Regions from separate parts of the Metabacillus dongyingensis genome, predicted to be linked through region 1. Evidence: a T-box and tRNA genes for the amino acid it is inferred to sense, from the RefSeq annotation. Region 1 holds a T-box; the other holds one or more tRNA genes.
The links. A T-box is a leader RNA that pairs with one kind of tRNA and senses whether it is charged. The one in region 1 lies ahead of thrS (threonine--tRNA ligase), so its partner is inferred to be a tRNA-Thr.
Positions count from the first base shown of each region.

Region 2: it has a tRNA-Thr gene. The T-box ahead of thrS (threonine--tRNA ligase) is inferred to sense a tRNA for this amino acid. The anticodon was not compared.

Region 1 covers NZ_CP082944.1:3,210,978-3,214,374, reverse strand. The annotation lists gene K8L98_RS15685 (HD domain-containing protein) at 1-227, opposite strand, end outside; T-box leader at 426-635, shown strand; T-box leader at 667-879, shown strand; T-box leader at 911-1,122, shown strand; gene thrS (threonine--tRNA ligase) at 1,168-3,033, shown strand; gene K8L98_RS15675 (superoxide dismutase family protein) at 3,165-3,397, shown strand, end outside.
Region 2 covers NZ_CP082944.1:173,475-176,871, reverse strand. The annotation lists gene rocF (arginase) at 1-59, opposite strand, end outside; tRNA gene K8L98_RS01030 (tRNA-Ala) at 795-867, opposite strand; tRNA gene K8L98_RS01025 (tRNA-Gly) at 886-960, opposite strand; tRNA gene K8L98_RS01020 (tRNA-Lys) at 965-1,040, opposite strand; tRNA gene K8L98_RS01015 (tRNA-Gln) at 1,183-1,257, opposite strand; tRNA gene K8L98_RS01010 (tRNA-Tyr) at 1,369-1,453, opposite strand; tRNA gene K8L98_RS01005 (tRNA-Thr) at 1,463-1,538, opposite strand; tRNA gene K8L98_RS01000 (tRNA-Val) at 1,601-1,676, opposite strand; tRNA gene K8L98_RS00995 (tRNA-Glu) at 1,724-1,798, opposite strand; tRNA gene K8L98_RS00990 (tRNA-Thr) at 1,818-1,890, opposite strand; tRNA gene K8L98_RS00985 (tRNA-Asn) at 1,895-1,966, opposite strand; rRNA gene rrf (5S ribosomal RNA) at 1,976-2,091, opposite strand; rRNA gene K8L98_RS00975 (23S ribosomal RNA) at 2,220-3,397, opposite strand, start outside.

The DNA.
Region 1 (3,397 bases):
TGAAGCAGCCCGGCAATTTGTTCTTTTAAAGAACCGCCAAGTTTTTTTATTAATAGCATGACACCAATGGAATGTTCGTATCGGGTCACGTTCCAATTTGGATTTACCAGATAGCTTGCACCGCCCTGATGAATGCCTTTTAACCTTTGCAGCGGTTTACTTCTTATTATTTCTTCCAGAATGCCGTCTACTTTAAACTCTCCATAGATTCTGTCAGTAATAATCATCGTCTCAGCTCCTTTGCTTCTCTAATAGATTATCATAGAGGGCTGCTTCATTCCGAAAGAGTTTTTTAAAGAAGAGAGACATTTGAATTTTTCCGCAAAGATTTCCCGCCAAAATAGGAACACAAAAAAATCCGATGAATATTGTAAAATAATAGTTGAATTATAATGGAATGTATTGTAAACTCAAAAATAATTATTTGAAAAGTGATGAAAAGGACATGAGTCATTTAAACGGTTTTCAGAGAGGGAAGGATTGCTGAGAGCTTCCTAACGCAGAAAATGAACTTACCGCCTTGATACTGCACGGAGGAAATGCCGTGCCGCAGTTGCTGCGTTAAAGCACTGGAGCCATTCTTTTTTAGAATGGAAAGCTGGGTGGAACCACGGGTAAACGCACTCGTCCCTATTTTAGGGATGAGTGCGTTTTTTTAATTTCATAAAAGAAGTACAGATAAGGACATGAGTCATTTTGCCGGTTTACAGAGAGGGAAGGAAAGCTGAGAACTTCCTAATGCAGGAAAAATGAACTTACCGCCTTGGAACTGCATGGAGGAAATACCGTGCCGCAGACGCTGCGTTAAAGCACTGGAGCCATTCTTTTTTTAGAATGGAAAGCTGGGTGGAACCACGGGTAAACGCACTCGTCCCTATTTTAGGGATGAGTGCGTTTTTTTAATTTCATAAAAGAAGTACAGATAAGGACATGAGTCATTTTGCCGGTTTACAGAGAGGGAAGGAAAGCTGAGAACTTCCTAATGCGGAAAAATGAACTTACCGCCTTGGAACTGCACGGAGGAAATGCCGTGCCGCAGACGCTGCGTTATGGCGCTGGAGCCATTCTTTTTTTAGAATGGAAAGCTGGGTGGAACCACGGGTAAACGCACTCGTCCCTATTTTAGGGATGAGTGCGTTTTTTATATTATAAAAGGAGTGTTTAAACATGGAGAATAAAATTTTGTTGAAGGATTTGGCCAATTCCCATCAAGAAAATAAGAAAGTAATAGGAGGGAAGGTAAATGGAAAGGTCTTAAGTCTACATGACATTGTGGATGATATCTCAGAAGTTGAGCTTATTACAAGTGAATCTGATGAACGTCATATTTTCTTGAATCATACTTGTTCATATGTTCTTGCCCAGGCGGTAAAGAGATTGTATAAAGGGGCGATTTTGGGAAGCAGCTCTTATGAGGACAGCGGGTTTTACTATGAGTTTCAGCTGCCTCACAGCATCAGGGAAGAAGAACTGCCGATGATCGAACAGGAAATGCTGAAAATAATGAACGAACAGCAGGAACTTGAACAGCTGAAACTGCCATATGAAAAAGCCGAAGCTGTTCTTTCTAAACAAGGTGAGGCACTGAAACTTGAGCTTATCCATGAACAAAGGGAACGTAACCTAATTCCCATTAGTAAGCATGGAGAATTTATTGATTTATGCAGCGGGCCGCATTTGCCTTCATTAAAATTTATTAAAGCATTTAAGTTAAATGCTGTTTCCGGTTCCTACTGGAAGGGAGATAAAGAAAATATCGTCATGCAGAGGATTTCAGGAATTGCCTTTTCAAGTAAAAAAGAATTAGCACTCCATTTAAAAGAGCTTGAGGAACTAAAAAAGCGGGATCACCGCAAGATTGGAAAAGAAATGGAGCTGTTCATGTTTTCAGAAGAGGCTCCTGGTATGCCATTCTTTTTGCCAAACGGCCAATTAATGAGAAATGAGCTGCAGAATTTTCTTCGAGAGGTTCAAGGGGAAGCAGGCTATCGTGAGGTGCAGACTCCATTAATGATGAATGAAAAGCTGTGGAGGCAGTCAGGGCACTGGGATCATTATCATGAAAATATGTATTTTTCGGATGTGGATGAAGCGAAGTTTGCTTTAAAGCCTATGAATTGTCCGGGGCACATGATGATTTTTAAAAACCAGCTATATTCATATCGGGACCTTCCCGTCAGACTTGCAGAATTCGGGCAGGTTCACCGGCACGAATACAGCGGAGCGCTGAATGGGCTGCTCCGAGTCCGCACTTTCTGTCAGGATGATGCCCACTTGTTTGTCCGGCCAGATCAGATTGTAGATGAGATTAAAAGTGTGCTTCTACAGATAGACAAGGTGTATCGTACTTTCGGCTTTGATTATTCTGTTGAACTATCTACTAGGCCCCTGAACTCAATGGGTTCTGATAAGCTTTGGGAGAAGGCCGAACAATCACTGAAACAAGTGCTTGAAGATTTAAGCCTTCCTTATCAATTAAATGCAGGTGATGGAGCCTTTTACGGTCCGAAAATCGATTTTCATATAAAAGATGCAATGAAAAGAAGCCATCAGTGTGCAACAGTGCAGCTCGATTTTCAAATGCCTGAGAAATTTAATCTAAGCTACATCGATGAAAAAAATGAAAAGCAAAGGCCTGTTGTCATTCACAGGGCAATATCAGGCTCTCTAGACAGATTTCTTGGAATCTTGATGGAGCATTTTGCCGGCAGCTTCCCATTATGGCTTGCACCTGTTCAAGCTGCGATAGTCCCGGTGGCTGAAGTTCATCTTGACTCAGCCGAAAAGCTGAAAAATCAACTGGAACAATGCGGGCTTAGAGTATGCATAGACAGGAGCAGCGAAAAACTGAATTATAAAATTCGCAAGGCACAAAAAAGCAGAGTTCCCTATATGGCTGTAATTGGAGATCAGGAAATTGAAAAAAATGTTGTGAATGTAAGAGTACATGGCGGGAAGAGCTCAGAAGCAATGGACGTTGCACGGTTTAAAAACATGCTTTTAGAAAAAATAGCTAAGCGGGAGCTAGGGTAAAGAGTTTTATATCAGGTAAAAGGAAGAAGAACTAAAGGATCATCTTCTTTTCAGACTATTCTCTCATCTTTGGCGGATATTGTTTACCTTCCCATTTAAGTGGAACAGAGATAGTAAGGAGGAGTGAGAGAATGTCAAAAATAAGGTTGAAATGGATGCTGCCATTTTTTGCAATGGTGATGACAATCGGATGTTCAGACGGGACTATGGAGGATACTGAAAAAACAAACATGGAAGAAGCTGCAAAAACAGCTAATGAAGAGGTGAAATCTGGCGCAATTGCTGAAGTAAAGAATACGGAAAATAAAAATGTCGGCACGGTTGCGTTCACTGAGCATGACAATCAAATGATTATTGAAGCAAA
Region 2 (3,397 bases), 2.0 Mb from region 1:
CCTCGGCGCATTTGACCTAAATCCATTGGTACCCCGATAATTGATATTCTTTCTTTCATGTAAATCATCCCCCTTAGTAAGAAACTCTGTATCTATTGTACTGATAAAAAGGGTCATGACTCAACTCGACAAAATCGTGTATATATATACAGAGTTTTCTGTAAAATAATTGGAAATAGCAGGGAATAATTAATACGATGATGTAGAGTCAGCTGATTTCCTGGTCACTTGATTATTTTTCCGAATTTCTACTTCACCTTTATGACTGATCTGAATTGAACAAATTAAACATCAAATTGGATCCAAACCATCCAACTCGCATTAGCCGTTTTTTAATTAACGAAAAACTATAACCAACTCGCACGACTCAGTGTTCAATTCCCGAAAATGGGTTTTTGGCTCGCAACTTCATTTTTTTATGAAAAAAAGATATAAAAATACCTGTTACTAGCTGCTGTTAGCCATTATTAATCAAAACTGCTGTTAATTATGAAAGAGTTTAAGCTGTGTATTGAACTTCATATTTAGAACCGAATGCCCAACTCGCAAAAATCAGCCTTTAATTAGTAAAAACTTATTTCTGACTCACCAAAATAATGGTTTAACTTGCGGAAAATGATCTCCAACTCGCAAGCCTCATATTCAAAAAGAAAACTGTTATAACATAAAGGATAGGATATTGAATTCATATATAAATAAAGTGAAGCACGTATCCATAAAGTAATTTTTTTCATTATTCCTAAACAAAAAACCGTTAGACATTAAGTCTAACGGTTTTTACAGGGTGTTTATGATGGAGCCTAGCGGGATCGAACCGCTGACCTCCTGCGTGCAAGGCAGGCGCTCTCCCAGCTGAGCTAAGGCCCCGATATAAATAAGAAGTTCTGGAGCGGAAGACGGGATTCGAACCCGCGACCCCCACCTTGGCAAGGTGGTGTTCTACCACTGAACTACTTCCGCAAAATGGTGTGCCATGAAGGACTCGAACCTTCGACCCTCTGATTAAAAGTCAGATGCTCTACCGACTGAGCTAATGGCACCTTATAAGAAAACACTCTTCAGTTTTGCAAGACGCCCTAATCTAAGAAAGATTATTCTAGGAGCGGCTCGATTTATGTGCTGAAGCTACGCTTCAATGATTACTCGATCGTTCTCTAACGACTGAGAAATCGGCACAAGAAATGGCTGGGCTAGCTGGATTCGAACCAGCGCATGACGGAGTCAAAGTCCGTTGCCTTACCGCTTGGCTATAGCCCATCAATTATGTATTCTATAAAATTCTAATTGACCGTAAAAAGGTTTATGTTAACTAAACATATTATTTACAGTCTAGACAAGAACTATTCAGTTAAGTTTGTCTAAATAAAGTGGTGGAGGGGGACGGATTCGAACCGCCGAACCCGGAGGGAGCGGATTTACAGTCCGCCGCGTTTAGCCACTTCGCTACCCCTCCACACATAAGTGGTGCCGGCAAGAGGACTTGAACCCCCAACCTACTGATTACAAGTCAGTTGCTCTACCAATTGAGCTACACCGGCATATATAGTGAAATACAATACTATTTATTCGCTTTTTAAAGTCGTCTGCTGCAATGTCTTAATGGTGGAGGATGACGGGCTCGAACCGCCGACCCTCTGCTTGTAAGGCAGATGCTCTCCCAGCTGAGCTAATCCTCCGCATAAAAGATTGTTTGATATTTCACATATTAAGACTTAAGTTTGAATGGTGACCCGTACGGGATTCGAACCCGTGTTACCGCCGTGAAAGGGCGGTGTCTTAACCGCTTGACCAACGGGCCGTTTTATTAGTTTAATGTAAGCTCCCAACCGGGCTTGAACCGATGACCTCTTCCTTACCATGGAAGTGCTCTACCGACTGAGCTATGGAAGCAAGGCTCCGCAGGTAGGACTCGAACCTACGACCGATCGGTTAACAGCCGATAGCTCTACCACTGAGCTACTGCGGAATAATGCTAGCCTGGCGACGTCCTACTCTTGCAGGGGGAAACCCCCAACTACCATCGGCGCTGAAGAGCTTAACTTCCGTGTTCGGCATGGGAACGGGTGTGACCTCTTCGCCATCATCACCAGACATAATGACAAAAATTATTATACTATAAAATCCGAAGATTTCAAGTGTTTTTTTGAAAGAAGTTATTCTTTCAAAACTAAATAACGTATGATAACAAGATTCACTTAGGTTTTACACTTTATTAGACTGTGGTTAAGTCCTCGAACGATTAGTATCTGTCAGCTCCACACGTCACCGCGCTTCCACCTCAGACCTATCAACCTGATCATCTTTCAGGGTTCTTACTCACTAATGTGATGGGAAATCTCATCTTGAGGGGGGCTTCATGCTTAGATGCTTTCAGCACTTATCCCTTCCGCACATAGCTACCCAGCGATGCCTTTGGCAAGACAACTGGTACACCAGCGGTGCGTCCATCCCGGTCCTCTCGTACTAAGGACAGCTCCTCTCAAATTTCCTGCGCCCACGACGGATAGGGACCGAACTGTCTCACGACGTTCTGAACCCAGCTCGCGTACCGCTTTAATGGGCGAACAGCCCAACCCTTGGGACCGACTACAGCCCCAGGATGCGATGAGCCGACATCGAGGTGCCAAACCTCCCCGTCGATGTGGACTCTTGGGGGAGATAAGCCTGTTATCCCCGGGGTAGCTTTTATCCGTTGAGCGATGGCCCTTCCATGCGGAACCACCGGATCACTAAGCCCGACTTTCGTCCCTGCTCGACTTGTAGGTCTCGCAGTCAAGCTCCCTTGTGCCTTTACACTCTGCGAATGATTTCCAACCATTCTGAGGGAACCTTTGGGCGCCTCCGTTACATTTTAGGAGGCGACCGCCCCAGTCAAACTGCCCACCTGACACTGTCTCCCAGCCCGATCAGGGCTGTGGGTTAGAATTTCAATACAGCAAGGGTAGTATCCCACCAATGCCTCCACCGAAGCTGGCGCTCCGGCTTCCAAGGCTCCTACCTATCCTGTACAAGCTGTACCAAAATTCAATATCAGGCTACAGTAAAGCTCCACGGGGTCTTTCCGTCCTGTCGCGGGTAACCTGCATCTTCACAGGTACTATAATTTCACCGAGTCTCTCGTTGAGACAGTGCCCAGATCGTTACGCCTTTCGTGCGGGTCGGAACTTACCCGACAAGGAATTTCGCTACCTTAGGACCGTTATAGTTACGGCCGCCGTTTACTGGGGCTTCAATTCAAAGCTTCGCTTGCGCTAACCTCTCCTCTTAACCTTCCAGCACCGGGCAGGCGTCAGCCCCTATACTTCGCCTTGCGGCTTCGCAGAGACCTGTGTTTTTGCTAAACAGTCGCCTGGGCCTATTCACTGCGGCTTTTCAGGGCTATGAACCCTAAAAAGCA